Regions from separate parts of the Paenarthrobacter sp. YJN-5 genome, predicted to be linked through region 2. Evidence: predicted binding sites of a transcription regulator. Region 2 holds the regulator's gene; each other region holds the start of a gene.
What was found. The regulator LexA, encoded in region 2, represses DNA repair genes until DNA is damaged. The targets are predictions, from matches to a motif close to TCGAACANNTGTTCGA.
Positions count from the first base shown of each region.

Region 1 (2,259 bases), 1.4 Mb from region 2:
AGGGGCCGCATACTGGTTCACATCCTCGACCTCGTTCGCGAACCCCGCCGTGACCATCGGCCGGATTTTCACCGATACCTTCGCAGGCATCGTCCCGGTCTCCGTTCCCGGCTTCATTCTCGCCCAGATCACTGGTGCCGCACTGGGCCTGGGCCTACTACTGGCCCTGTTCCCCGCAGCAGGAAGTGCCGCGGGCGACGTCGTCGTTCCGCACCCCGCCAAAGAGGCGGCCTAACCGCAACTTGATATTGATGCTTGTCAATATTCAGGCATAATGGGGAGATGACTTCTCCGCTGACCCTCGAACCGGCTACTACCGCCGACGGTGGCTGCTGCGCCCCCGACGCTGCTGCCCTCGATGCGGAGGACGCCAAGCAACGGGCCCTGGTCTTCAAAGCCCTGGCCGACCCGAACCGGCTCCGGCTGCTCTCCATCGTCAAGGCCTCATCCACCGGCGAAGCGTGCGTATGCGACCTCCCCGGACCGCTGGAACTGAGCCAACCGACCGTGTCCCACCACCTCAAAGTACTGGTAGAGGCCGGGCTGCTGCACCGGGAGAAGCGCGGCACGTGGGCTTACTTCTCCCTCGTCCCCGGCGCCCTCGATGAGGTCGCCGCGACGCTCGCCACGCTGTGAGCCCCGCAGCGCCGATCAGGGCAATGCAGCCCGGGGACTGGCCCGCGGTGCGAAGGATCTACCAGGAAGGGATCGACGGCGGCCACGCCACGTTCGAATCCACCGCCCCCGACTGGGAGGCGTTCAACACCACGCGGCTCCCCGGCCACCGCCACGTCGCCGGCCTACCCGGCCGGGCCGCCGTGGGCTGGGCAGCCGTCACACCGGTGTCTTCCCGGACCGCATACGCCGGAGTGGTCGAACACTCCATCTACGTCAGCACGGACGCCCACGGTCAGGGCATCGGCGCCGCCCTGCTCCAGGCACTGATCGCCTCCACCGAGAGCGCAGGGATCTGGACTATTCAATCCAGCGTCTTCCCCGAAAACGAACCCAGCCTCAAATTCCACCAGGCCCGCGGCTTCACAGTAGTCGGACGCCGCAATCGCATCGCCCGCATGCCGCACGGTCCACTCGCCGGGCAATGGCGCGACACACTCCTCATCGAACGGCGTTCCGCACTGATCTGATGGCCTCGTAGCACTGGCGGCCGGGCCACGGCGAAGAGTCGCCTCGGATGCGTTCGATTAAGAAGCTATTTTGTCGGCCGCCTGCAGTACAGTTAAATTCGAACATAAATTCGAATAAAAGGTGTGTTGTGGGCGTGATAGTTGGCCCCCGCGTGATAGATGCGGGACTGTCTCTGGTGAGGATCCTGGTGGCGCCGGTCGCGGTGGCCGCCGGTTATCCCTCGCCGGCGCAGGACTACTTTGAGGGCCGGATCGACCTCAACGAGCACCTGATCAAAGATGTGACCAGCACATTCATCGTCCGCGTCACCGGGCAGTCGATGGAGCAGGCAGGGATCAGTGACGGGGACGAACTGATCGTCAACCGCGCCTTGGAACCGAAGGACGGCTCCGTGGTGATCGCGGTGCTTGACGGTGAATTGACCATCAAGCGGCTCCGGATCACCCCCACGGCCGTGATTCTGCAGGCAGACAATCCCCGCTTTCCGGACATCGTGGTTCCGGCGCTGTCGGAACTCACCATCTGGGGCGTGGCCACTAGGTGCCTGCACCATGTCTAAGCCAGCACTGATGCGCCGGATGCAGGAAATCGCGCACGTGGACGTTAACTGCTTCTACGCGTCGGCCGAGCGCGCCTTCAACCCTTCCCTGGAAGGCAAACCGGTAATAGTGCTCTCCAACAATGACGGCTGCGCAGTCACCCGCTCCCCCGAAGCCAAGAAGCTGGGAATCGGCCTCGGCGAGCCGTGGTTCAAACTCCGGCCCCGCGCCAAGGAATGGGGTCTGATGGCCCTCTCCAGCAACTACGAACTCTACGGCGACATCTCCGCCCGGGTCATGGAATTGCTGGGCCGCTACTCGGCCTGGTTGGAGGTCTACTCAATCGACGAAGCATTTCTGGGCGTCAAAGGCGAACCGGAGCAACTGCTGGAGCTGGGCCGGACTATTCGTACGGCCTGCCGGCGACACGTCGGCGTGCCCGTCTGCGTCGGCATAGCCCCCACCAAAACCTTGGCCAAGCTGTGCAACAAATGGGCCAAGCACAATCCGGCCTTCCGTGGCGTATGCAGGTGGGAATCAGTACCCGCGGAACAGCGCGAGGCCCTGATGGGGC
Region 1 covers NZ_CP053544.1:4,346,768-4,349,026, forward strand. Annotated here, with positions in the region: gene HMI59_RS20160 (MIP/aquaporin family protein) at 1-235, shown strand, start outside; gene HMI59_RS20165 (helix-turn-helix transcriptional regulator) at 283-636, shown strand; gene HMI59_RS20170 (GNAT family N-acetyltransferase) at 660-1,145, shown strand; gene HMI59_RS20175 (LexA family transcriptional regulator) at 1,274-1,705, shown strand; gene HMI59_RS20180 (Y-family DNA polymerase) at 1,698-2,259, shown strand, end outside.
Region 1: HMI59_RS20175 (LexA family transcriptional regulator) is a predicted target of LexA. The motif match lies at 1,244-1,259, and genes of this name have one in related genera.

Region 2 (2,259 bases):
CTCGGCCTTCGAACCGGCCGCCGGCGGATTGGGGCTGGTGGGTGACGGCGCGCCCAGCTGGACAGGGCTGGACGTCGGGTCCCCCTTCGACTACCCCAAGCAGGGTGTTTTGTATGTCGCCCAGCACCTGCCGAAGCCGGGCAGGGGCACGTCGCCGGAAGCCCTGGACGAACTCGAAGACCTCATTCGGGCATCCGGTGGGGGAGCGCTGTGCCTTTTCTCCTCGCGGCGCGCGGCGGAAGAGGCGGCTGATGCCATGCGGTCGCGTTTGGATGTGGACATCCTGTGCCAGGGCGAATCCACCATGGCGGCGCTTGTGAAGCAATTCTCCGATGAACCGGACACCTGTCTCTTCGGCACGATGTCCCTGTGGCAGGGAGTGGATGTTCCGGGTGGTTCCTGCCGCCTGGTTGTCATCGACCGGATCCCCTTCCCGCGGCCGGACGATCCACTCATGACCGCACGCTCCCGGGCGGTGGCACAGTCCGGTGGTAACGGATTCATGGCGGTCTCAGCAACGCATGCGGCCATTCGCTTGGCACAGGGCGCCGGGCGCCTCATCCGCTCGACAGGGGACAAAGGCGTGGTTGCCGTTCTCGACTCCCGGCTCTCCACGGAAAGGTACGGAGGCTTCCTGCGTGCCGCACTCCCGCCATTCTGGACGACGACGGACCGCAAGGTAGTGCAGGGAGCTTTGGGGCGGTTGGCGAAGCAGGACCCTTAGAGGGAGCGCAGCACCGAAACGACCTTGCCCATGATGGTGGCCTGATCGCCGAGGATGGGCTCGTACTGGGTGTTTTGCGGGAGTAGCCAGGTGTGCCCGTCCCGCTGGCGGAAGGTCTTAACGGTCGCTTCGTCATCAAGCAGGGCGGCCACGATGTCGCCGTTGACGGCGTCGTTCTGACGGCGGACCACCACCCAGTCGCCGTCGCAGATCGCGGCATCGATCATCGAGTCACCGGCGACTTTGAGCATGAACAGTTCGCCGTGGCCAACCAATTGCCGGGGAAGCGGGACGACGTCCTCGACGGATTGATCGGCGAGGATCGGGCCGCCGGCCGCGATCCGTCCTACCAGGGGCACCATGGCGGTGTCACTGGCAGTTGCCAGCGAGGTGACATCCAAGCCGCCGCTGCTGAGCAGTGTGCCGGGAGCCTCCACCCCGGGAATGCTGGCGCCGCTGTCCAACGTCAGGGGCATGAGGACTTCCATGGCACGCGGTCGCTTGGGATCACGACGGAGGTAACCAAGCTTCTCAAGCTGGGATAGCTGATGGGTAACGCTGGAGAGGCTGGCGAGGCCTACGGTATCCCCGATCTCGCGCATGCTGGGTGGATACCCGTTGTCATTGACCGACCGCTGGATGGTCTCGAGGATTTTCTTCTGCCGGACGGTGAGGCTCTTGGGGGCTTTGGAGGCCTGTTGGCTGCGCAGGGATGCCCTGCCTCCTGTGGCTTTTGCTGCCATGTTCGCCAATGCCCTTCCGTTCCGCCCCGGGCCTGGTCCGTTGATGCCCGAAGATTCCGGGCCCAAAAATGTCAGACCCTCCTGTTGCACTGAATCTGTGCCTGTTTCTTCACTCAAACGTAGGTCAGGCACGGGCGTTTATCAAACATTTGTTCTAGCGAGTCTCGACACCATTCGTTGATAAGTGCTAAAAATGTCATAGCAAGGTTCGAATATGTGTTCTATAAACCGTTGCGGGTGTTCGAAGGATGTTCGAACGCCGGCGCGGAGTGCACACAGAGAATTGGCAAGCCTGCGCGGTTCACCGCCGGCGCAGGCAATCCTTCAGGAGGGCTCAGGCTCATGTCCGCTGTTACGTTCCACGATTTCCGCTCCACCCCCGCTCCTGCGCGCATCAGGCTGACGCGGCGCGGCAGGATGGTCTTCTTCGGCATTCCCGCAATGCTCCTGGTTGCCGCGCTGCTCAGCCTGGCGGGCTTCCTCAACTCGCCGGCAAAGGCATCGGACAGCCAGGCGCAGCTTCAGCCTCCTGTCGCAGTGAGCGTGACCGTTCAGCCGGGTCAGTCCCTCTGGGGAATCGCGGGAGCTGCTGCGCCAGAACGTGACCCCCGTGACGTGATTGCGGAAATTATCGAGCTCAATGATCTCCGCGGAGGCCGTATCCAGCCTGGCCAGCAGCTGTTCGTCCCTGCCGGCTAGCCCACCGGAAAGGTTCCCAAGGGCCAGGCTCGGTGTCACAGTTACAGGGCACTTCGGCCGGACCCTTAAACTGTTGTAGTGACTGACCAGCTT
Region 2 covers NZ_CP053544.1:2,929,226-2,931,484, reverse strand. Annotated here, with positions in the region: gene HMI59_RS13830 (ATP-dependent DNA helicase) at 1-724, shown strand, start outside; gene lexA (transcriptional repressor LexA) at 721-1,467, opposite strand; gene HMI59_RS13820 (LysM peptidoglycan-binding domain-containing protein) at 1,810-2,166, shown strand; gene HMI59_RS13815 (histidinol-phosphate transaminase) at 2,245-2,259, shown strand, end outside.

Region 3 (2,259 bases), 1.9 Mb from region 2:
TGACGAGCCGAAGGGGGCGAGCGCCGCAGATCTGGCCAGGGCGGCGGAGCTGCCGTTCAGCACCACGTATCGACTGCTGGGTTCGCTCACCCGCGACGGCTTTGTGGACTACGAGCCGGACGGGCGGCGCTACCATCTTGGCCTGCGCGTGTTCCAGCTGGGACAGCGCGTCTCCAACCACCATGGCTTCGCGGCCACGGCGCTCCCGGTCCTGCAGCGGGTTACCGAACGCACCCATGAGGCCACTATCCTCTCGGTTCGCGATGGAGACCACCACCTGACGGTCAATAAGGTGGACGGGCCCAAAACGTTCCGCGTAACCAGTGACCCCGGGCATCTCGGCGCGCTCCACACCACCTCCGTGGGCAAGGCGATCGTCGCCTTCGAGGAGGAGGTTGAGCGGAAGCGGCTCCTGGAGGAGCTTCCCTTGGATCCGCTGACGGAACACTCCATCACGGACCGCGACAAATTCCGCGAGGAGATCGAGCAGGTCCGGCGCCAGGGCTACGCGGTCATGGATGAAGAGAATGAGATCGGCATGCGCGCAGTCGCAGTCCCCGTCCTCAACGCCCAAGGCAACGCATTCGCTTCCGTGGCCGTAGCTGTGCCGGTCTTCCGAATGACCATGGAGGAGCTGGTTTCCCACGTCCCTACCTTGCAGGAGGCCGCAGCCGAGCTGGCGGCCCGCCTGCCCCAGCGCTAACCCACCCCATGCCAAACCCACCCACCCCCACGCACCCCGCCCACCCCACCCACCCCCACCCCCACCCCACCCACCCAACTAGGTCGCATTAGTGCGCGTTTTGACCCCTCTAAACGCGCTTAACTGCGACCTAGTTGGGTGCGCACGCCGAAAATGTTCGCTATAAGAACATGCGTGCGGAATATGAACATTTGTAGTAATCTCGATATCACCCGGCCCCGTGGACCCAGAAAATCCAAAGTCCGCGGTGCCGAAGTAAAAGGAGCTTGAGGATGAGCAACCGAGCCGAATCCGTTTTGGTGGGCCTGATAGGCGAAGGCGTCATGCCGTCGCTGACTCCGCCCATGCATGAACGCGAGGCCGATGTGCAGGGCCTTCGCTTGCTGTACCGCCCCATCGACCTTCTGGATCTCGCGTTGCCGGCAACCGCCGTCGGGGATCTCCTCACAGCCGCCGGCCGCATGGGCTTCAACGGCCTCAACATCACGCACCCGTGCAAGCAGCTGGTGCTGCAGCACCTTGATGAGGTGTCCGACGACGCCGATCGCCTGGGCGCCGTCAACACCGTCCTGATCCGGGATGGCCGGTTCATCGGCCACAACACGGACTTCTCCGGCTTCGGTTCGGCACTCACCGACGGGCTGTCCGCAGCCAAGCTGGACCGCGTCGTCCAGTTGGGCGCGGGAGGTGCCGGGTCCGCGGTCGCCTATGCGCTCCTCAAAGCCGGCGTCAAGCATCTGGACCTTGTGGACATGGACGCCAGCCGCGCGGCCGAGCGTGCCACTGAGCTCAGTGGACTTTTCCCGGTCGCGAACATCACCGCGCACACGCCGGCCGACTTGAAAAACGTCATGCCCCTCGCCGACGGCCTGGTCCACTGCACCCCGATCGGCATGGCTGCCCATCCCGGACTGCCGCTCGACATCGAGCTGCTGGAACCCCGCCACTGGGTGGCGGACATCGTCTATCGCCCTATCGAAACGCAGCTGGTCCGCGAAGCGCGCGCCAAGGGTTGCGACGTGCTCGACGGCGGCCGCATGGCAGTCGGCCAGGCGGCGGACGCTTTCAAGCTCTTCACCGGCAAAGACGCCGACCGCGACCGCATGCGTGAACACTTCCTTGAGCTCATCGCCACCGAAGAATCGGCACTCGTGAAGGCGGCCCACTGATGCGCACCGGGATCGCCACCGTCTGCCTCTCCGGCACACTGAAAGAGAAGATGCAGGCCTGCGCCATTGCGGGCTTCGACGGCATCGAGATCTTTGAGCAGGACTTGGTCACGTCGCCACTCAGTCCTGAAGATATCCGCAAGATGGCCGCCGACCTCGGCTTGAGCCTGGACCTCTACCAGCCGTTCCGCGATTTCGACGGCGTCACTCCGGACCTGCTGAAAGCCAACCTCAAGCGGGCCGAGGCCAAGTTCAGGCTCATGGCGCGCCTTGGCATGGACACCATCCTGGTCTGCTCCAACGTGGCTACGACCACGATCGACGATGACCAACTGCGGGCAGAACAGCTCGCGCAGCTTGCCGCGCTGGCGGGGGAGCACGGCGTCA
Region 3 covers NZ_CP053544.1:268,938-271,196, forward strand. Annotated here, with positions in the region: gene HMI59_RS01245 (IclR family transcriptional regulator) at 1-703, shown strand, start outside; gene HMI59_RS01250 (shikimate dehydrogenase) at 976-1,872, shown strand; gene HMI59_RS01255 (bifunctional sugar phosphate isomerase/epimerase/4-hydroxyphenylpyruvate dioxygenase family protein) at 1,872-2,259, shown strand, end outside.
Region 3: HMI59_RS01250 (shikimate dehydrogenase) is a predicted target of LexA. The motif match lies at 868-883, and genes of this name have one in related genera.